DNA from 3 places in the Streptomyces sp. NPDC005963 genome. Region 1 is predicted to be linked to each of the others. Evidence: riboswitches for the same ligand, from Rfam matches in the RefSeq annotation. Region 1 holds a riboswitch; each other region holds the start of a gene.

What was found. A riboswitch is a leader RNA that binds a small molecule or an ion and turns the genes downstream of it on or off. The one in region 1 is predicted to bind cyclic di-AMP.
Positions count from the first base shown of each region.
Region 2: it holds a riboswitch for cyclic di-AMP, as region 1 does, so the genes downstream of both, ABZ348_RS12680 (peptidoglycan DD-metalloendopeptidase family protein) here and ABZ348_RS13580 (M23 family metallopeptidase) in region 1, are expected to answer to the same signal.
Region 3: it holds a riboswitch for cyclic di-AMP, as region 1 does, so the genes downstream of both, ABZ348_RS11245 (M23 family metallopeptidase) here and ABZ348_RS13580 (M23 family metallopeptidase) in region 1, are expected to answer to the same signal.

Region 1 covers NZ_JBEXVD010000007.1:180,201-187,509, reverse strand. Annotated here, with positions in the region: gene ABZ348_RS13590 (pitrilysin family protein) at 1-1,355, shown strand, start outside; gene ABZ348_RS13585 (pitrilysin family protein) at 1,382-2,749, shown strand; cyclic di-AMP (ydaO/yuaA leader) riboswitch at 2,997-3,159, shown strand; gene ABZ348_RS13580 (M23 family metallopeptidase) at 3,172-4,077, shown strand; gene ABZ348_RS13575 (HPr family phosphocarrier protein) at 4,235-4,516, opposite strand; gene ABZ348_RS13570 (GNAT family N-acetyltransferase) at 4,876-7,309, shown strand, end outside.
Region 2 covers NZ_JBEXVD010000006.1:312,203-319,511, reverse strand. Annotated here, with positions in the region: gene ABZ348_RS12690 (STM4011 family radical SAM protein) at 1-749, shown strand, start outside; gene ABZ348_RS12685 (SGNH/GDSL hydrolase family protein) at 882-1,646, opposite strand; gene ABZ348_RS12680 (peptidoglycan DD-metalloendopeptidase family protein) at 1,876-2,877, opposite strand; cyclic di-AMP (ydaO/yuaA leader) riboswitch at 2,881-3,066, opposite strand; gene ABZ348_RS12675 (tyrosine-protein phosphatase) at 3,477-4,289, shown strand; gene ABZ348_RS12670 (DUF6126 family protein) at 4,500-4,691, opposite strand; gene ABZ348_RS12665 (XRE family transcriptional regulator) at 4,751-5,371, opposite strand; gene ABZ348_RS12660 (aspartate aminotransferase family protein) at 5,436-6,854, opposite strand; gene hpnH (adenosyl-hopene transferase HpnH) at 7,056-7,309, opposite strand, start outside.
Region 3 covers NZ_JBEXVD010000005.1:358,969-366,277, reverse strand. Annotated here, with positions in the region: gene lhgO (L-2-hydroxyglutarate oxidase) at 1-394, shown strand, start outside; gene trmB (tRNA (guanosine(46)-N7)-methyltransferase TrmB) at 562-1,314, shown strand; gene ABZ348_RS11250 (PrsW family intramembrane metalloprotease) at 1,604-2,899, shown strand; gene ABZ348_RS11245 (M23 family metallopeptidase) at 3,260-4,285, opposite strand; cyclic di-AMP (ydaO/yuaA leader) riboswitch at 4,297-4,453, opposite strand; gene ABZ348_RS11240 (PP2C family protein-serine/threonine phosphatase) at 4,806-5,933, opposite strand; tRNA gene ABZ348_RS11235 (tRNA-Met) at 6,163-6,236, opposite strand; gene ABZ348_RS11230 (TipAS antibiotic-recognition domain-containing protein) at 6,421-7,170, opposite strand; gene ABZ348_RS11225 (sigma-70 family RNA polymerase sigma factor) at 7,236-7,309, opposite strand, start outside.

The DNA of each region.
Region 1 (7,309 bases):
TGGGTCATACGGCCACAGCGCAGGCCGGTTCGGGCGGCCTGACAGCGACGGAGCACCGATTGGCCAACGGCCTGCGGGTGGTGCTCTCCGAGGACCACCTGACCCCGGTCGCCGCGGTCTGCCTCTGGTACGACGTCGGCTCGCGCCACGAGGTCAAGGGCCGCACGGGCCTCGCCCACCTCTTCGAGCACTTGATGTTCCAGGGCTCGAAGCAGGTCCACGGCAACGGCCACTTCGAGCTGGTGCAGGGTGCCGGCGGTTCGCTGAACGGCACCACGAGCTTCGAGCGCACGAACTACTTCGAGACCATGCCCACGCACCAGCTGGAGCTCGCGCTCTGGCTGGAGGCCGACCGCATGGGCTCGCTGCTGGCCGCGCTCGACGACGAATCGATGGAGAACCAGCGGGACGTCGTGAAGAACGAGCGCCGCCAGCGCTACGACAACGTCCCGTACGGCACCGCCTTCGAACGGCTGACCGCCCTCGCCTACCCCGAGGGCCACCCGTACCACCACACCCCCATCGGCTCCATGGCCGATCTGGACGCGGCGACCCTGGAGGACGCCCGCGCCTTCTTCCGCACGTACTACGCGCCGAACAACGCGGTCCTGTCGGTCGTCGGGGACATCGACCCCGAGCAGACCCTCGCCTGGATCGAGAAGTACTTCGGTTCCATCGCCTCCCACGACGGCAAGCAGCCACCACGCGACGGCTCCCTCCCGGAGAACATCGGCCGCCAGCTGCGCGAGGTCATCGAGGAGGAGGTGCCCGCCCGTGCGCTGATGGCCGCCTACCGGCTGCCGCACGACGGCACCCGCGAGTGCGACGCCGTGGACATCGCGCTGACCGTCCTCGGCGGCGGCGAGTCCTCCCGGCTCCACAACCGTCTGGTGCGCCGTGACCAGACGGCTGTGGCGGCCGGCTTCGGGCTGCTGCGCCTGGCCGGGGCGCCGTCCCTGGGCTGGCTGGACGTCAAGACCTCCGGGGGAGTGGAGGTTCCGCAGATCGAGTCCGCCGTCGACGAGGAGCTCGCGCGCTTCGGCGATGAGGGCCCCACGCCCGAGGAGATGGAGCGCGCTCAGGCACAGCTGGAGCGCGAGTGGCTTGACCGCCTCTCCACCGTCGCGGGCCGCGCCGACGAACTCTGCCGGTACGCGGTGCTCTTCGGCGACCCCCAACTGGCGCTGACGGCCGTGGACCGCGTTCTGAGCGTCACCGCGGACGAGGTGCGGGCGATCGCCAAGGCCCGACTGCGCCCGGACAACAGGGCGGTGCTGGTGTACGAACCGCTGCCGGCCCCGACGCAGGACGCCGCGGACGAGCAGAACGACGCAGAAGAGGGGGCGGACCAGTGACCGATGCAGCGCAGGCGCTGACCACCATGGAGTTCCACCCGCAGCCCCAGCCGGGGGAGGCCAGGCCCTGGGCCTTCCCCGCTCCCGACCGCGGGAGCCTGCCCAACGGCCTGACCGTGCTGCGCTGTCACCGTCCCGGCCAGCAGGTCGTGGCCGTGGAGATCTCCCTCGACGCACCGCTGGACGCCGAGCCCGAGGGCCTGGACGGCGTCGCCACCATCATGGCGCGCGCCCTCTCGGAGGGCACCGACAAGCGTTCGGCCGAGGAGTTCGCCGCCGAGTTGGAGCGCTGCGGTGCCACCCTGGACGCCCACGCGGACCATGCCGGGGTCCGGGTCTCCCTGGAAGTGCCCGTGTCCCGGCTGCTGAAGGCGCTGGGCCTGTTGGCCGAGGCCCTGCGCGCGCCCGCGTTCGCGGACAGCGAGATCGAGCGGCTGGTGCGCAACCGTCTGGACGAGATCCCGCACGAGACGGCGAACCCCGGTCGACGGGCCGCCAAGGAGCTGTACAAGCAGCTGTTCCCGCCCACGCTGCGGATGTCGCGTCCTCGGCTCGGCACCGAGGAGACGATCTCCCGGATCGACTCCGCGGCCGTACGCGCCTTCTTCGACGCGCATGTGCGCCCCGCCACCGCCACCGCGGTCGTCGTCGGTGACCTCACCGACGTCGACGTCGACGCCGTCCTCGCCGAAACCCTCGGCGATTGGTCGGGCGACAGCGGCGCGCCCCGACCGGTGCCTGCGATCAGCGGTGACGACCGGGGGCGCGTCGTCATCGTGGACCGGCCGGGTGCCGTGCAGACCCAACTGCTCATCGGCCGGGTCGGCGCGGACCGGCACGACCGGGTGTGGCCGGCGCAGGTCCTCGGGACGTACTGCCTGGGCGGCACGCTCACCTCGCGACTGGACCGGGTGCTGCGCGAGGAGAAGGGCTACACGTACGGCGTCAGGGCCTTCGGCCAGGTCCTGCGGTCGACCGCCGACGGCACGGGCGCGTCCCTGCTGGGCATCAGCGGTTCGGTGGACACGCCCAACACCGGGCCGGCGCTCGACGACCTGTGGAAGGTGCTGCGCACCCTCGCGGCCGAGGGCCTGACGGAAACCGAACGCGATGTCGCCGTCCAGAACCTGGTGGGTGTCGCTCCGCTGAAGTACGAGACCGCGGCTTCGGTGGCGGGCACCCTCGCCGACCAGGTGGAGCAGCACCTCGCGGACGACTACCAGGCCCAGTTGTATCGGCGGCTCGCCCAGACGGGCACCGTGGAGGCGACCGCCGCCGTGGTCAACGCCTTCCCGGAGGACCGTCTCGTCACGGTCCTCGTCGGTGACGCCGCCCAGATCGAGGAGCCGGTGCGCGCCCTCGGCATCGGCGAAGTGACCGTGGTGTCGGGCTGATTGACCGCTTCCGGCGGAAGCCGGTCCGCGTGTGGAAGAAGGGTCCCGGCGGCCGTGTGTCGTCGGGGCCCTTCGCCGCTTCGGCGGCGGTGCTGCGAACAGGCAGGAAACCTGTCCGTTTTACGGGGAAGGCCACCGTCTCGACTGTGGCGTGATTAACAAAAGAGCCGGTCTGTTTGGCGCCTGGCGGCCCGTCGGCTTAGCGTCAGTGCGGCTGTTCGCCGGCAGTACGCCGCATCCGCGGCACGGACAGCCATCGCCGAGTCCCCGTCAGACGTGAGTCTGGGGAGCCGGGGACCCAGGTCCCTTGGGGTGAATCGGGTGCCTTCGCCACTGTGCGGAGGGGCTCGTAGGAGACCTTCCTGCTCCGAACCCGTCAGCTAACCCGGTAGGCGAGAAGGAAGGAAAGGAACAGCCTCTTCATGGCGCTCGCCCGTTCCACCGGGAGACACCGTGCCCCGGGCCGCAAGACGCGTACGAGTGCGGGATTCGCCTCCGCCGCGGCCCTCGCCACCACCGGAGTCGTCGGGACCCTCGCCGGTCCGGCCCTGGCCGTCGATGACGGTTCCTTCGCCTCCGACGCCGGATCGGTCGCCAAGCCGGACGCCGACACCGCAGAAGGTGCAGACGGTACGGGCGAGACCTCCACGGGTGCCACACCGGTGACGCTGGACGCGGGCGTGACCGGCTCAGCGGGTTCCGCCGTCGTCCAGGCGAGGACCCAGCACACCATGACCGCGCAGATGCTGTCCGCGCACTCGCTGTCGGACGAGGTCGCCGACCAGGCCGTCATCCAAAAGCGCGAGGCGCTGGCCCGGATGGAGGCGGCTGCCGAGGCCCGGCGCAAGGCGGAGGCCCGCGCCAACGAGATACGCGAGGCCAAGGAGCGCGCGGCCCGTGAGGCGGAGCGCCAGCGGCTGAACGCCTTCCGGCTGCCGATCGCCGGATCCCATGTCACCACGGACTACCGTGCGGGCGGCTCGCAGTGGTCGTCCGGCAGCCACTCCGGCATCGACTTCCACGCCTCCACGGGCACCCCGGTGGTGGCCGTGGGCGCGGGGACGGTCGTCGAGGCGGGCTGGGGCGGGGCGTACGGCTACAACGTGGTCCTCAAGATGAACGACGGTTCGTACACGCAGTACGGGCACCTGTCCTCGCTGAGCGTCTCCGTGGGGCGGAGCGTGATGCCGGGTGACCAACTCGGCCGCGCCGGCTCCACGGGCAACTCCACGGGGGCGCATCTGCACTTCGAGGCCCGGACGAGCGCCGACTACGGGTCGGACGTCAATCCGCTCGCGTATCTGCGTGCCCACGGTGTGAAGATCTGACCGCACGGCACGGCCTGCACTGCACGGCCTGCACCGCACGACGGCCGGGCGAAGGTCACCGCGGATTGAGGTGCGCTGCCGGGGCGGGTAAGCCCGGCAATGGACCCACCGGCGGGCCGCACGGAGTGTCGAGAGCCGCGGCGTCAGCGTGCTCGGGTCAGACCGTCTCGGGAAGTTCGTCCAGACCTTCGGCCACCAGCTTCGCCAGCCGGTCGAGCGCCTCGTCGGCCCCGGGCGCGTCCGAAGCGAGGACGATCTCTTCGCCGCCCTGTGCGCCCAGTCCGAGGACGGCGAGCATGGAGGCGGCGTTGACCGGGTTGTCATCGGCCTTGGCGATCGTCACGGGGACGCCGGAGGCCGTGGCGGCACGGACGAAGATGGAGGCGGGACGGGCGTGAAGGCCCTCGGCCCAGCCGACGTTGACGCGGCGCTCAGCCATGGTGTTGCCCTTCGGGTTCAACGGTTGTCTAGACCAGTCTCTCACGCTGCCCCCTGCCGGAGGCGGTATCCGGAGCCGTGGCGCGTGCCCTCCGGGTCGGTGGGGCGGGGTGGTGGGTGCCGCTCGCGCGCACCCCAAGGACGTCGATCTTCCATCGCATCGGAAGGGTCCATTCCATATCCGGATCCCCACTCCGGCCACCTGACAGCGCCCTGCGAATCCACTCCCACGGCCGTCCATGGACGGGCCCCGCGCCCCACCCGCTCCCTGTGCTCCCGGTCGCACGCCGACGAAGATCGGCCGTCGCGGAGTGTGCCGGGTAGCCCTCGCGATCCGTCGGCGAGCTTTAGGCTGCCGTCATGCAGACCCCGCCCGAGCACGCGTACCCCGATCACTGGGAAGCGGATGTGGTGCTGCGTGACGGCGCCACCGCGCGCATCAGACCGATCACCACCGAGGACGCGGACCGTCTGGTCAGCTTCTACGAACAGGTCTCGGACGAATCCAAGTACTACCGCTTCTTCGCCCCCTACCCCCGGCTGTCCGCCAAGGACGTGCACCGCTTCACCCACCACGACTACGTGGACCGGGTGGGGCTCGCCGTCACCGTCGGCGGCGAGTTCATCGCCACCGTCCGCTATGACCGCATCGACGCCCGCGGGCGCCCCGCCAGCGCGCCCGCCGACGAGGCGGAAGTCGCGTTCCTCGTCCAGGACGCACACCAGGGCCGGGGCGTGGCCTCCGCCCTGCTGGAGCACATCGCGGCGGTGGCCCGGGAGCGGGGGGTCCGCCGTTTCGCGGCCGAGGTGCTGCCGGCCAACACCAAGATGATCAAGGTGTTCCGTGATGCGGGCTACACCCAGAAGCGCAGCTTCGAGGACGGCTCCGTCCATCTGACGCTCGACCTCGAACCCACCGCCGAGTCCCTGGCCGTGCAGCGGGCGCGCGAACAGCGCGCGGAGGCCCGTTCCGTCCAGCGCCTGCTGGCACCCGCATCGGTCGTCGTGATCGGCACCGGCCGCTCGATCGGCGGGGTGGGTCGGGCCGTCCTGCGCAACCTCCTCGCCTCCGGCTACACCGGCCGCACCTATGCCGTGAACCGTTCCTTCCCTCCCGACCAGCGTGACGTCGACGGGGTGCCCGCCTTCCGGTCCGTCGCCGAGATCGCCGCCGAAACCGCCGGGGGAGTCGATCTGGCCGTCGTCGCGGTGCCCGCGGAACACGTACCCGACGTGGTCGCCGACTGCGGCGAGAACGGTGTGCGCGGACTCATCGTGATCTCCGCGGGGTACGCCGAGAGCGGCCCCGAGGGCCGGGACCGCCAGCGCGACCTGGTGCGACAGGCCCGCTCCTACGGGATGCGGATCATCGGCCCCAACTCCTTCGGCATCATCAGCACCGCCGACGCCGTACGCCTCAACGCCTCCCTCGCCCCGCACTCCCCGGCCCCCGGTCGCATCGGCCTGTTCACCCAGTCCGGCGCGATCGGCATGGCCCTGCTCTCGGGCCTCCACCGCCGCGGCGCCGGCCTCTCCACCTTCATCTCCTCCGGCAACCGTGCGGACGTGTCCGGGAACGACTTCCTCCAGTACTGGTACGAGGACCCCGAGACCGATGTCGTCCTGCTGTACCTCGAATCGATCGGCAACCCGCGCAAGTTCACCCGGCTCGCCCGCCGCACCGCCGCCGTCAAACCGGTCGTGGTCGTGAAGGGCGCGCGCCACAGCGGCAGCGAGCCGCCCGGCCACGCCGTCCCCGTCACCCGCATCCCCGACGCGGCCGTCGGAGCGCTGCTGCGCCAGGCGGGCGTGATCCGCGTCGACACGGTCACCGAACTCGTTGACGCGGGCCTCCTGCTGGCTGGCCAACCACTGCCCGCCGGCCCCAGGATCGCGATCCTGGGCAACTCCGAGTCCCTCGGGCTGCTGACCTACGACGCCTGTCTGACCGAGGGGCTGCGCCCCCTGCCGCCGCTCGACCTGACCACCGAGGCCACCCCGGCCGACTTCGGCGCCGCGCTCACGCGTGCCCTCGCGGACGACGGCTGCGATGCGGTCGTGGTGACGGCGATCCCCTGGGTGGGGGATGACGGAGACCTCCGATCGGGCGATGCCGAGTTCCTGGCGGCGGCGCTGCGCGAGGCGGCGGCGTCGGCCCCGGCGAAACCGGTGGCCGTGGTCCATGTGGAACTCGGGGGCCTCTCCTCGGCACTGGCGGCGGTCCGGCCGCGGGCCACGGGCCGCCGGCCCGAGCCCCCGGCCGAGGCTCGGCAGGTCCCCCCACAGCCGCAGCCGCCCGCGCCACCCGAGGGCGAACCCGTGCCGGACACGGCGCCCCGGGAGGGCAACGGGACGGCCGGCCTGGATCGGCAGGGTCCTGCCGTGGGTGCCCCGGGCTCCACGACGGACCGGCCCGCCGAGTCAGCGCCCGCCCCCGGTCGTCGCATCCCCACCTACCCCGCCGCGGAACGTGCCGTACGGGCCCTGTCCCAGGCCGTTTCCTACGCCAGGTGGCGACGGGACGCGGCCGAGCCCGGCAAGGTCCCGGCGTACGACGACATCGACGAGAGCGGTGCCGCGGCTCAGATCCATGATCTGCTCGGAGCCGCGGAGGACGCCCCCGCGGCCACGCTCCCGACCGACGAGGCCCACCGGCTGCTCGCGCGCTACGGAATCGAGGTGCGGGGTGCGCTCGCCGCACCCGGGCCGGACGCTGCGGTCGCGGCGGCCGAGCGGCTCGGGTACCCGGTGGCGCTCAAGACCACCGCCCCCCATCTGCGGCACCGCCCCGACC
Region 2 (7,309 bases), on a different contig from region 1:
CGCTGGAACGATTCACCACCTGGGTGTCCCATCAGCGCGACGATCGGTTGTCGGTCCTGTTCACACCGTGGGGCGAAGGGCTTGTGCGCTCCTGGTACCGACGTGCCCTCATCGAACTGTCCCGGCTGCCGCAGGTGCGTAGGGTGGCGATCCAGACCAATCTCAGCTGCCGCACCGACTGGCTCGCCGAAGCCGACCTCACCGCTCTCGCACTGTGGTGCACCTACCATCCAGGGCAGACCCCCTACGAGCGGTTCCTCGGCAAGTGCGAGGAGTTGGCCCGACTCGGCGTCCGGTTCAGTGTGGGCATCGTCGGCGTACCGGAGCACCTCGACCACGCGCGTCAACTGCGCGCAGCACTGCCCGACCACATCTACCTCTGGGTCAATGCGGCAGAGGGCCACACCTACTCGGACGCCGAAGCGGCCAAGTGGACGGACCTCGACCCCCTCTTCTCCTACAGTCGCCGTGCCCACCCGTCCGCCGGGCTGCCCTGTCGGACCGGGGAGTCGGTCGTCTCCGTCGACGGCGACGGCACGGTACGGCGCTGCCACTTCGTCGCCACGGAGTTGGGCAACCTCTACGACGGTTCCTACCGCGAGGCGCTGCGTCCGCGCCCGTGTCCGCTGGCGGTGTGCGACTGCCACATCGGCTATGTGCATCTGGAGTCGCTTCCGCTGTACGACGTCTTCGCCGGAGGGGTGCTGGAGCGGATCCCGGCCTCGTCCGCCCCTGCTCGGAAGGGATGAGTCCGTCGAGGGGACCTCGCGGTACGGGGACGGGGCCGTCACATCGATCGTCCGGTCCCGCAGTCGTTGCCACGCGCGGACCTGGTACGGAACCGCCCAGGGTTCCAGCAGCCGGGTGGGGGCGTCGACCGTCTACAGCGGTAGCAGATCGGGCCGTTTGGCTTCGATGTGGTCGCCCGAACTCTCGCCGCGCAACCTGCGGCCGATCCAGGGCGCCAGATGCTCGCGCGCCCAGTAGATGTCGTCCCGTCGCACCTCCAGCGTCCCGCGCCGCGGTAGCGGGGGCCAGGGCTGGTCGGGGTCGGTGGTGACATCGAGTCCCAGCACCTGGGCGGCGCGCACCGCCACCCGGGCATGTCCTTCGGGCGACAGATGGAGCCGATCGGTGTCCCAAGCACGCGGGTCCTGGACCGACTTCAAGGACCAGAGGTCGAGTACCGGACAGCCGTGGCGGTCGGCGATCGCCCGGACATGGGCGGTGTACGTGGCGACCTTGCCTCGCAAATGACGCAACACGGGCATTCTCCGGGTGTCGAAGCCGGTGGTCACCATCACCGTGCCCACCGCGCTCGTGAGGTCCGCGATCGCCCGCTCCAGACGCTCGGCGACGTCGTCGGGGTCGCTGCCTGGTCGGATGATGTCGTTCCCCCCTGCACAGAACGTCACCAGATCGGGGGCGAGTTCCTTCGCGCGGGGCACCTGTTCGGCAACGATCTGGTCGAGGAGCCTGCCGCGTACGGCGAGGTTGGCGTAGCGGAAGGTGTGTTCTGGCATTCCGTCACCGAGGAGTGCGGCGAATCGATCCGCCCAACCGATGAAGGTTCCGTCCGAACCGGGGTCCCCGACCCCTTCCGTGAAGCTGTCGCCGATCGCCGCGTACGACGCGAATGTATTCATGCTCCCTGTTCCCGAATCGCCTGCCACGATCACTCATCTTGACCTCCGCGATGTGACCTACGCGACCGTAAGGAGGGGTTGACGCCGGGTGATCTATGCCACCAGGGAATCGGGGCGCTCAAGGGAATACACGGAAGTCCCCGTTTCGCGGCGACGAAACGGGGACTTCTCGGTGTTCATGGCACCGGGGGTCGTCGAGGACCTCCGGCGCCCGTGACGGGCGACTCGATCAGAGGGAGACGCCGTGCTGACGCAGGTACGACACCGGGTCGACGTCGGAGCCGTAGCCGGGGCCGGTACGGATCTCGAAGTGGAGGTGCGGGCCGCTGGAGTTGCCGGTGGAGCCGACCTGTCCGATCTGCTGGCCACCGCTCACGCTCTGCCCCGCGGAGACCGAGAGGGAGGACATGTGGGCGTACTGGGAGTACTTGCCGTCGGTGTGCTGGATGACGACCTCGTTGCCGTAGGCGCCGCTCCAACCCGCGGAGACGACGGTGCCGGGGCCGACCGACTTCACGGTGGTGCCGGTGGGCGCCGCGAAGTCGATGCCGGTGTGGTAGCCGCTGGACCACATGGCGCCCGAGATCCGGTAGGAGGTGCTGACGCCGACGCCCGAGAGCGGGCCGGTCCAGCCCGAGCCGGTGGCCTCGGTGGCGGAATCGTCGCTGGTGGAGGTCTGGGCGGCGGAGGACTGGGCGGCCGGAGCCGCAGCCTCCTTCTTGACCTCGGCCTTGGCTTCGGCCTTGGCGGGCCGCTCCTGCTTGGGCTCGGGCTGCGGCTCCGCCTTGCTCTTGGCCTTGGTCTCGGTCGGAGCCGCGGGCTTGCTCTCGGCGGCCTTGGACTCGGTGGCGGATGCGCCGCCGATGGTGAGCTTGAGGCCGGGGTGGATCAGCGAGGGGTTGTCGCCGACCGCTTCGCGGTTGTCGGCGTAGAGCTGCTGCCAGCCGCCGTCGACCCGGTGCTCCTGGGCGATCTTGGACAGGTAGTCGCCCGCGACGACCCGGTAGCTGACCGGGGTGGCGGTCCGCTCGGCGGGCGCAGCGGCAGGTGTGGCGGCGGCGTTCGCCGAGGCGACCACGGGGGCCGCGACGGGTGCGGTGCGCTCGGCGGCGAAGGCACCCGAGGCGCCCATCAGCGGCAGGGCGATGGCTGCGCCACCGGTGCCGGCAGCGACGAAACCGCGGGTGATGGTGCTGGTCCTGGTACGGCGGTGCTTACCCTTTGCGGGCATGGCGCATTTCCTCTCCGGCGCCTACGAGGTGAGCTGTCGGGTTCGAGCTGGAGATGCCCGGCCGCGCTTGTGCGCGACTTCACCCCAAGCCGTCCGGAAATCCGGGATCGGCGTACTACCTGGGTCCCCCGCTCCTGCCACGCGTGGATGTGGATGAATTCCGGTCGGCGGCAGGATTAGGCGATCCGTCCGGAGTTCCGTGACCGTAATCGAGCCCTCTTGAGGCAAACAAGCCGGGCCTTTTTCTGATCAATGACAAAGGTCATAGAGGGCAGAATTTCCCGTAACACTCCGTGGACGGCGAATGGCCAACTCCCCCACCGCTTTGGGAATCCTGTCACGCCCCACCGCCACTGAGGGTCACCACTATGATCCCGCTCACGAGATGGCCTTCGAACATTTAGCAGGAAGGACATCAAGCCACCGAAGCCCCCATTTCGGACAGAAGCATCTATTGCGCCAATCGCACAGAATGAGTGGAACAATCAGTTCTCAGGAGAGATCACACAACATGATCGTCTGACGAACGGATGTCGTATCGTCGAGAACACGCCAACGTCGGCGAGCGGCGCCGACGGCAGTGACCCTCAGGAGCCTCCGTGACGCAGCAGCTGCCGCAGGTCCCGTCGATCGAGCCGGAGCTGTCCGGGGTGCGAAACTTCCGGGACGTGGGCGGGCTCCCGACCCTGGACGGTCGTCGGGTGCGGCAGGGTCGACTGTTCCGCAGTGGCCACCTCGCCCATGCGACCGGAAGCGACGCGGCGTTCCTGTCCTCCCTGGGGCTCCACACCATCTTCGACTTCCGCAATGCGGCGGACATGCTGCTCGAAGGTCCGGACATCGCCCTCCAGGGCGTACGCAACCTCAATCTCCCGCTCAGCGACCCGGCGGACGGTGCGGAGTTCTGGCAGATGGTGCGCGACGGGGACATCGAGCAGTTGCGGTCCATCCTGGGAGACGGCCAGGCAGCCGCACGAATGTCCGACACCTATCGGATGATCATCAGGGACCGCACCGACGAGCACAGCAGGGTGCTGCACGCCCTCGCCGAAGACAGCGTTCCCGCCCTGATGCACTGCGCTGCGGGCAAGGACCGGGCGGGGCTCTCCATAGCCGTATCGCTCCTGGCGGTCGGCGTGGAGCGGGACGCGATCGAAGCGGACTACCTGAAGTCCAACGACCCGCACCGTCGGTATCGGGTGCGGCGCAGCGACGAATCACCGGCCGGGATGTCACCGGAAGTGATGGAGTTGCTCAGCCCGCTCTTCGACGCGCGGAGGGAGTACCTCCACACCGCGTTCGAAACCATCGACCAGACGTGGGGCGGCACCGAGCGCTATCTCACCGAGGGGCTGCGGATCACTCCCGAGACACGGGAGCGGCTGCGCCATCGACTCCTCGACGAGGTCTGACCTGCACGGTAGACGTCGGGCGGTACGGGGTGGAAGCGCCAGGAGCTGGGACGTTCGTCCGCTGCCGGCACTCGTGGACCCCTCGTCGCTCGACGATTCCCCGTGGGTCGTCAGCCGCCGAAAGCGGGACCGGGACCCATGAGGCCCCCTTGAGAACCCTTGACGTCCTCGGCCGGCTGCGTCGGACTACTGCGCCCCCATGAGCGGTCGCTACTTGGCGCCCATCTCGAAGAGGAGGTAGAGGAAGCCCGCGAACACATGGCCGGCGATCAGATAGGCGAAGAGGCGCACCCAGATCCCGCGCGGGAACCGGCCGTTCTCCTTGCCCTTCTTGGTCGCTGCGGCGTGGGCGGCGGCGCTGTCGGCGACTGCGTTCTCGGGTGCGGTGGGGTTCTCTGACATGACGGTCCTCTCGACTTCCGGTCTTTCCGGGGCTCGTTCCGGGCAGGCGCTCGGCTGGATCAGATGTGCGGATAGAGGTCGGGGCTCTGGAGCAGGGTGTGGACGAACAGCATCTCGGCGCCCTCACGCGTGGCCGCGGCGATGCGGTGCGGGGTGAGGGAGTCGTAGTGCGCACTGTCGCCGGGTCCCAGTTCGTGCACGGCCTCACCGAGGCTGAGGCGAAGTCGCCCGTCTAGGACGTAGAGCCACTCCTCGCCCGGGTGGACCCGTACCAGTTCGCCCTGGGCGCCGTACGGGACTATCAGCCGTAGCGGCTGCATGGCCCGCCCGGGCGTTCCGACCTGGTGGTACGTCCAGCCGTCGGCCATGGCGGGCTCGCGGACGCCGGCCCTGATGACCGGGTCGCGCTCGGGTGCGAGCTCGCCGAGGAGCTCGGCGATGGTCGTACCGTAGATGCGGGCCAGGGAGAGCAGCATCGGCAGCGAGGGCTGGCGGCGGCCGGTCTCCAGGCGGGACAGGTGCGCGGGTGAGAGCCCGGCGCGCTGGGCCGCTGCTTCGAGGGTGAGCCCCCGCCTGCGGCGCAGGTCGCGCAGTTGCGGCGCCACGTCCGGCAGCTCGGCCGGTGGCTCTCCGACCCGGGTTCGAAGGTCCGGGGGGTGGCCCCCGGGAGGACTCTGCATGGGTCCATTGCGCCAGGAAAGTACCTCTGAGGCAAGTTTCGTGCCTCAGAGGCAAAAAGCCAGCTCAGCGGTTGGCTACGGCCTGCTTGACCAGGGTCCTGCCGAAGTCCCACATCAAACCGCCCCCGGCGTGGGCGTCCTCCATGACCGCGGTGAAGCCGGCCAGGAACCGGTCCACCTCGCGCTCGCCGATCGTCAGGGGAGGAATCAATTTGATCACCTCCATCCGGTCCCCGGAGACCTGGGTCAGGATCCGGTGCCGTTCCAGCAGCGGGACGGCCACCATCTGGGCGAACAGGCCCTTGCGCGCGGCTTGCAACACGGTCCAGCGGCTGCGCAGGGCCAGGGATTGGGGGCGCCCGAACTCGATCCCGATCATCAGTCCCCGCCCGCGCACCGCGTGCAGGAACTCGTAGCGACCCACCAGTGCGGCCAGCCGGGACCGCAGCAGGTCCCCGGTCGCCCGGGCGTTGGCCACGATCTGCTCATCCTCGATGACCGAGAGGACCGCGAGACCGGCCGCCATCGCCTGGGCGTTGGAGCCGAAGCTCGCCGAGTGCACCAGCACCCGGTCCATGGAGGAGTAGACCTTCTTGAAGATCCAGTCCTTGCCGATGGTCGCCCCCACCGGCACATAGCCACCGGAGAGCGCCTTCGCCACGCACACCAGGTCGGGTTCCACCCCTTCCTCGTGCTGATGGGCGTAGAAGTCACCGGTCCTCCCGAGACCGGTCTGCACCTCGTCGACGATCAGCAGCGCCCGGTGTCGGTGGAGGAGCTCCTGGGCGGCGCGCAGGAAGCCCGGCGGGGACTCGTGGACGCCCTTCCCCTGGATGGGCTCCACGATGAGGGCGGCCACATCGCCCGTGCGCAGTTCCCGTTCCAGCGCGTCGAGGTCGCCGAGGGCGATCGCGGTGTCGGGCAGGAGCGGGGCGAAGCCATCGCGGAAGCCCGCTTCCCCGTTGACGGAGAGGGAGCCGGTGGTCAGCCCGTGGAAGGCGTGGTCACAGTAGAGGACCCGTGGGCGTCCGGTGGCGTACCGGGCGAACTTCAGGGCCGTCTCCACCGCCTCCGTGCCGCTGTTCCCGAAGAACACCCGATCGAGATGGGGGCTGTGGGTGAGGAGCTTCTCGGCGAGCAGTCCCGGCAGGGGCGGGCAGTCGAAGCGGGTCAGGTCCGCCAACGAGGCGTCGAGCACGTCGTGCATCGCCTTACGGACGACGGGGTGGTGGCGGCCGAGCCCCATCACTCCGAAGCCGGCGAGCATGTCGAGGTAGTCCCGCCCCTCGGCGTCCCAGAAGTACGCGCCTTCGGCCCGCTGGTAGACCTTGTCGAATCCGATGGTCCGCAACATGCGCGGGAGTTGTGGGTTGAGGTGGCGTTCGTGCAGGGCGTAGCGTTCGGCGCCGCGGGCGGCGAGCAGGGCCGTCAGGTCGAAGCCGGTGGGGCGCGACCCGTTCGCCGCGGACGGCGGATCGGTCATGGGGTGGTCTCCTTCACTGGCGGCGCCGTGGGGACGGAACCGACACCGACCAGGTCGGTCCAGGTCGGTGCGGCGGCGCACCGCCCCCTGGTTCTCGGCCGCACCGCGTCCACGGGCGACCTGCTGATCGACCGCGCGAGACCGAGGCGGGAGCCGTTTCGGCCGGCGGTCCCGATGGTGTGGTGCTCGCGCGGTCGATCGCTATCCGCGGTTGCCCGACATCGTTTCGCGCGCAGCGCGCAGGGATTCCTTCAGCGAGCCCATGGTGGCGAGCACCGCGGTGGGTTCGTATCCGCAGTGGGCCATGCAGTTGGCGCAGCGCGGGTCCTTGCCCCGGCCGTACTTCTCCCAGTCGGTCTCCTCGATCAGTTGGCGGTAGCTGGGCACGTAGCCGTCGCTCATCAGGTAGCAGGGCCGCTGCCAGCCGAACAGCGAGTAGTTGGGGATCGCCCACG
Region 3 (7,309 bases), on a different contig from region 1:
GCCCAATGCGGTGCCGGCACTGGCCCGCGAGGGCTACGACTGGTCGACGGTACGACCTCGGGAGCTGGCCCAGACGCTGGCCTGGCCCGGCTCCTGGCGGATAGCGGGCAGGCACTGGCGGTACGGGGCCGGCGAACTCCACCGCTCCTGGTCCACCCCGGCCTTCACCGCCGCGGTCCGCCGGCTCCTGCCGGCGATCACCGAAGCCGGGCTGCGCCCCACCGCGGCGGGGGTCCGGGCCCAGGCCGTGCTGCGTGACGGCACCCTCGTGGACGACTTCCTGATCAAGGAGTCCGCCCGTACGGTCCATGTGCTGAACGCCCCCTCCCCGGCGGCGACGGCTTCGCTGCCCATCGGCCGGGAGGTGGCCCGGAGGGTACTGGCGCAGCTGTGATCTCCACCACAGCTGCGTGGAGCGGATGCGATGGCCCGTACCCGCCCGGGAGCGGCGATCCCCGCCCGGGTCCGGGGCGGCTCGTCGACGACAGGGGTCAGCCCGGGTCGGGCACGTAGAATCGGCTCATTGTGTCCGAGCTTCGCCACCAGAACCCCAGCGCTCCCATCCCCGTTCGCGACCGCAGCGCGGCGCGATTCCCCGGTGGGCCCGTCGCCGACCCCGCCGGCTCCCACCACGAGCGGCGCATCCGCAGCTTCCAACCGCGGCGCAGCCGGGTCACGACGGGGCAGGGCGATGCGTTGCAGCGGCTGTGGCCCTCTTGGGGCCTGGAGATCGACGGGCTTCGGGTCCTCGATCTGACGGAGGTCTTCGACGGGCTGCCGGTGGTCCTGGAGATCGGTTTCGGGATGGGTGAGGCGACCGCACAGATGGCCGCCGCCGACCCCGGGACCGGGATACTCGCCGTCGACGTGCACACGCCCGGGCAGGGAAACCTGCTGGGTCTCGCGGAGCGGAACGGACTGTCCAACATCCGAGTGGCCAACGGTGACGCGATCATCCTCCTCCGGGAGATGCTCGCCCCGGACGCCCTCGACGGAGTGCGCGTCTACTTCCCCGACCCCTGGCCCAAGTCCCGGCACCACAAGCGGCGGCTGATTCAGCCGGAGTTCCTCTCGCTGGCGGCCCGGAGGCTCAAGCCCGGCGCGGTGCTGCACTGCGCGACGGACTGGGAGCCCTACGCCGAGCAGATGCTGGAAGTGCTGTCGGCGCACCCGGACTTCGAGAACACCCAGCAGGACGGCGGGTACACGCCCAGGCCCTCGTTCCGGCCGTTGACGCGTTTCGAGTCCCAGGGGCTGAACAAGGGACACGTGGTCCACGACCTGGTGTTCCGCCGGGTCGAACAGGACGCTTAGGGCCTTCTCGTCCCTTCTGGTTGCCCGCTTCCGGGTGCTGGTTCCTGAAACGGCATCGCCAGGTGTCACCGCCCGTCGTTAGGGTCGTTGGGTGTCCGAGCCGCTCCCCCAGCACCAGCAACCACATCAACCGCCCCACCCCACCGCCCATCCGCCGCCCCGTCCGCACTGGGGTCCGGATGCGGGCCCCCCGCCCGGATCCGCTCCCCCGTACGCCCGCCCCGCGCCGATCGGCGACCCGTACCCGGCCGGTCGTCCTGTTGCGCACCCCACCGGGCAGGGGCCAGCGGTGCCCGCGTACGACCCGCGGCAACCCGTCTTCGACGCGGTACCCGATCGTGCGCGCTGGCGCTACAAACCGCGCAGCGCCTCCCGGCTGTGGCAGAGCAAAGCGGTCCGAGCCGGAATCGTGATCACCCTGCTCGCCCTCTGCGCCCTCGTCATCCTGGCGCTGGTCCGCGAACAGACCGGGCCGGAGGGCTTCCTCGTCGGGCTCGGGCTCGCCACCCTTCCCGTACCCCTGTTGCTCGCCGCCTTCCGCTGGTTGGACCGGGTGGAACCGGGACCCTGGCGGAATCTGATCTTCGCCTTCGCCTGGGGCGCCTTCGCCGCCGCGCTCGTCGCCATCACGGCGAACACCTTCGCCACCCGCTGGATCGCGACCGCCACCGCGGACCCCGCCGGTGCGGACACCTGGGGAGCGACCGTCGTGGCTCCGGTGGTCGAGGAGAGCGCAAAGGCCGTGGCGATCCTGCTGATCTTCATCTTCCGCCGCCGTGACTTCACCGGGATCGTCGACGGCGTCGTGGTCGCGGGCTTCACGTCGACGGGGTTCGCCTTCACCGAGAACATCCTCTACCTCGGCAACGCCTTCGGGGAGGACCAGGCGCTCGGCTCATCGGGCTTCACCTCGGTGACCGCGGCGACCTTCTTCGTACGGATCGTCATGTCGCCCTTCGCCCACCCCCTCTTCACGGTGCTGGCCGGCATCGGCTTCGGCATGGCGGCCCTCGCCACCCGCCGCCAGCGAATACGGCGGATCGTGCTGCCCCTGGTGGGGCTCGTCCTCTCGATGGGAGTGCACGCCCTGTGGAACGGCTCGGCCTCCCTGTTCGGACCGTGGGGCTTCTACGCGGTCTACGGAGCGTTCATGGTGCCCGCCTTCGCACTGCTGACCTGGCTGACGATCTGGACGCGCCAACGGGAACTGCGCACCATCGCCACCGAATTGCCCGCGTACGCGACCGCGGGCTGGCTCGCGCCCGCCGAACCGCTCGCCCTGGCCTCCATGAAGGCGCGCGGCATGGCCCGGAACGTGGTCCGACGCGCACAGGGCCCGGCCGCGGCGCACGCGGTCGCGGAGTACCAACGGTTCGCGACATCGTTGGCGTTCCTGCGCCACCGGGCCCGGCGGGGCGCGGCGGGTGCCGACTTCGTCGCCCGCGAACAGGAGTTGTTGCACCACATGTGGGAGCGCAAGGCGGTGGCGAGCCCGGCGCTGACCCATGCGGCACGGGCGACCGGCAAGGTGTGGGTGCCTCCACCGCACCGCGACTACGAGGGCTACAACCCCTATCGCGCCTGAACGGCGCGCGAAGGTCCCACCGACACGGTCCGCGCGCGAATCGCCCATCAACATCGACGGGCCGGGCTCCCCACGGCGGTGCGGCCCTCAGCGGTGCCCGAGACGGAAAAACCGGCAGCCCTGGCGTCGGGGGGTGTGCGCCAGGGCTGCCGGAGTTCAGTTGCCGGCCGTGCGAGCCGGTGCGTACGCCTTGAGGATGGCGGACGGAGCTTGAGGAGACCTTGTGCCCGACTGGGGCGGGCGGCCGTGGCCGCGCCGCTCATCGGGACGGATCGGGCACCACGGCGCGATCCGCGAACCCGTCCGCATCCACGGGGCGTTCGATCCCGCAGACACGGACACAGTCACGGGAGCTGTGGTTCAGACCCTCAGACCCTTGCCGCGCAGCCAGGACAGCGGGTCGATGTCCGAACCGCCGGCGGTCTTGACCTCAAGGTGGAGGTGCGCGGCGCTGACGTTGCCGGTGGCGCCGACGCGACCGATCATCTCGCCCGTGCCCACCTTCTGACCGGCGCTCACGTTCAGGGACGACAGGTGCGCGTACATGACCTCGGTGCCGTCGTTCAGCTTGAGGATGATCTGGTACCCGTACGCGGAGCCTGACCAGCCGGCCGACTTGATGGTTCCGCTGGTGACGGCCTTGAGCGGGGTGCCGGACGAGGCCGCCATGTCGAGGCCGGTGTGCTGGCCCGAGGACCACATCGGACCGGACTGACCGTAGGTGGCCGTGATGCGGTACGAGGAGAGGGGGAGCGAGAAGCTCTTGGCCAGCTTGGCGATGCGCTCGGCTTCGGCCTTCTTCTTGGCCTCCGCCTCGGCCTTCTTCTTCGCCTCGGCCGCCTTCTGCTTGACCTCTTCCGCGGCCTTCTTCGCGTCCGCTGCGGCCTTCACCGCGGCGGCCTTCTCAGCCGCCTTCTCAGCCGCGACCTTGGCTGCCGCAGCGGCGTTGGCCTGCTGCTGCTCCGCCTGCTGGAGGATGCGGGAGCGCAGTGCCTCACCGGCACCGGACTGCTCGGAGCCGACTTCCTGCCCCGCGAGTCCCATCGCCGCGTACGAGGCGGACTGGTCGACCTCGGGGGCGTCGTCGGACGTCAGAGAGTCGGGAAGGCTCTCGGAGATGGCGTCGGGAAGGGATATGGAGACGGCGGGCTTGTTCTGCGCGGTGGCCATGCCACCTGCACCGACCGCCGCGATCACACCGACACCGAGCACCGTGGAGCTACGGGCGAATCCGCCCCGCTGCTTCATGACCCGGTGCTTGTGACGACCGCGCGGGCGGACCGTCTCGGCGGTGGGGTTCCACTCGCCGGTGGAGCGGGCTGCACCCTCTTCACTGAAGACGCCGGATTTGAACGGTGCTTCCGGGGCAGGACTGTTAGACGCCACTGAGGCGTGCTCCTTTCCTTCCTTCTCGCCTACCGGGTTAGCTGACGGGTTCGGAGCAGGAAGGTCTCCTACGAGCGTCTTCGACCGCGAACTGCACGGCAGAATATGCCCGATTCACCCCAATTAGTGGTTCCCCGGTTCCCTTGCGGAATTCGGCGCATGAGCACGGCGCCGTCCTGACGACGGCTGGGACGACCGCGCTGCGTTATCGAACGTTAATAGACACCTGGACTTTATTCCAAGCTCTTCTGAGTGATCTTTAATCTCTTTGCCACAGACTTAACCGGACACAAGCGGCCGGATTCGGGCGACTTGAACGTGCCGGGGTATGCATCATCACCCTGACTGTTCGTCAAATGTTATGCGCATGGCTCCCCTTCAATCACGGAGAGTGCGCGAGCTTGTTGCTGCCCTCTTCTCGTGGCAACCCGATCGGCTGGAGGCTCGCAACCGAATATCGGTCCGGGATCGGCCAGGTGCATCCAAGCAGCACCCGCCCGGGGCGCCCGAGTGCTCGGTCTCAAGGACCGCGCTCCCGCCGCTGCGCGCGCCCTTCCGCCGGCCTGGCCACCGCCAGCAGCGCCATGTCATCGACGCTGCCGCCTCCGGTGTGCCTGCGGACATCGTCGAGGAGGGCGTCCAGGAGTTCTCCCGGGCCCGGGAACTGCCGTCCGTTGAGCCGCTCGGCCGGGTCGTAGAACAGTCCCGCCCCGTCCCGTGCCTCGGAGAGGCCGTCGGTGTAGAGCAGCAGGGTCGCGCCCGGCGGCAACGGGTACTCCTCCGCCCGATCGGGCCAGGACCCCAGATCGCCCATCGACAGCGGAAGGGAGGGCTCGGTGGGCGGGAGACCTTCCAACAGGCCGTCCGGGTGGAGCAGCAACGGCTCGGGGTGTCCCCGGTTCACCATGCGGACGATGCCCGCCCCGCGCGGGATCTCCGCGAGCACGGCCGTGGTGAAGGTCTCCTTGGCGTCGAGGCTCTCCCTCCGGTTAGCCTCGCGCGTCAGCGCGCGCTCCAGCCGCTGGACGACCCCCTCCAACGAACTCTCCTGCTCCGCCGCCTCCCGGAAGGCTCCGATCGCCACGGCGACCGTCTCCACCGCCCCCAGCCCCTTGCCCCGCACGTCCCCCACCACCAGCCGTACGCCGTGCGGCGTCTCCTGCACGGCAAAGAGGTCACCGCCGATGAAGGCGTCCTCGACCGCGGCCTCATACCGCGCGGCGACCCGCAGACCGCCGATGTCCTCCGCGGGGGTGGGCAACACCGCCCGCTGGGCGGCTTCGGCGATCACCCGGGCGGACGCCAACCGCTCGCTGCTGCGCTGGATCACCCAGTTGATCAGCAGCGCGAGACCGGAGACCGTGACCACCGTGATCATCTCGGTGTATGTGGTGGGCTCGGCGAGCGTGTCCTTGGCGTAGTGGAGCCCGATGACCCCGACCATGGCCGCGCCACCCGTCAGCAGGGTCGACAGCCAGGAGAAGAAGGGGGCGGCGAACAGCGGAGCCGCCGCGAACATGGGCGCGGCGGTGAACATCGGCGGGGTCAGTGCATCGAAGACCACACCGCCGACGATCATCAGGACGGGCAGCGTACGGACGAAGCGCCAGGTGCCCAATCCGAGGTGCTGTTGCTCCTGCTGCCCCAAGACTGCTCTCCTGCCCGGTCCGCCCACGGCTGCGGACACGGTTCCCGCGCCCCCCTCATGCTGGCCGCAACCGGGTCGGGTGGCGAGCCGCCGTCGTCCAACCGGGCGATGCCCCCATAAATGCGACGACCGAATGCGACCGGATCCGACGGCCGCCCACGAACGCAAAGAGCACGGGAAAATGCATTAGCCCGGCACTCAAAAGAGTGCCGGGCTAATGTCTTACTAGTAGCGGGGACAGGATTTGAACCTGCGACCTCTGGGTTATGAGCCCAGCGAGCTACCGAGCTGCTCCACCCCGCGCCGTTGAACACAACCTTACGCTATCCGGAGCAAGATCAACTCCAATAGTGACGAGGGTCTGCCGCGCGCCGGGGAGAACCGGTACGGACGGCAGCATTCCGTCCGCCATCCGCCTAGCTTCCCCGGAGCGCCGACCCGATTCTCCGTGCCCGGTCATCGCCAGGATGCGTCCGGTTCGCCGTGCTCAGTCATCGCTGAGGTGCCGCTCCCCGTACGCCCGCATCGCATCGCGAACGAACGCCGCCGTCCCCGTTCCGTGCCGGTCGTAGGTGGCGGTGAACCGCGCGTCCGCCACGTACATGTCCCCCAACCCGATGAAGTGGGACTTCGACGGCGCCTCCACCAGCGAAAGCCACTCGTACTGCCGCCGGGCGATCGCCTGCACCGCATCGTCCTCGGCGGCCAGTCCGTCCCGGAGCGCGCGGGCGAAGTCCTCGGCGATCGAGGTCTGCTGCGCCATGAACCCCTTCCGCTCCTCGTCGGTCAGGGCACGCCACCACTGGTCGCCCCTGCGGTACGCGTCCCGCCCCCAGCGCTCGGACACCTCCTGCTCGTACTGCGTGTGGTCAAAGCCGTCGAGCACGTCCTCGGCCATGAGTTCCTCCCCTGACTCGGTCTTGTGGAGGGTGGTCCGCACCGAGGCGATCTGGCGCCCGATGCGTTCGCGTTCCCGCTCCAGCAGCCGCAGGTGCGTCCGCAGGGCAGCCGCGGTGTCCCGCTGGCCCTCCAGCACCTCGGCGATCGCGGGCAGCCCGAGCCCCAGTTCGCGCAGCAGCAGGATCCGCTGGAGCCGGACGAGTTCGTCCGGACCGTAGTAGCGGTAGCCGTTGCTGCCCACACGGGTGGGTTCGAGCAGACCCAGCTCGCCGTAGTGCCGCAGGGTGCGGCTCGTCGTCCCGGCGCGCCGGGCGATCTCTTGGATCGACCACTCCATGTCCAGAACGGTAGAACTTGACGTTGCGTAAAGGTCAAGCCGGACATCTCTGCCCGTTCCGGAGTTCAGGACGGCAGCCGGGACGCCCTGGTGCGCAGATAGCGGGCCTCGGGCTCGCTGAGGGTGCGACCCGCCGCGC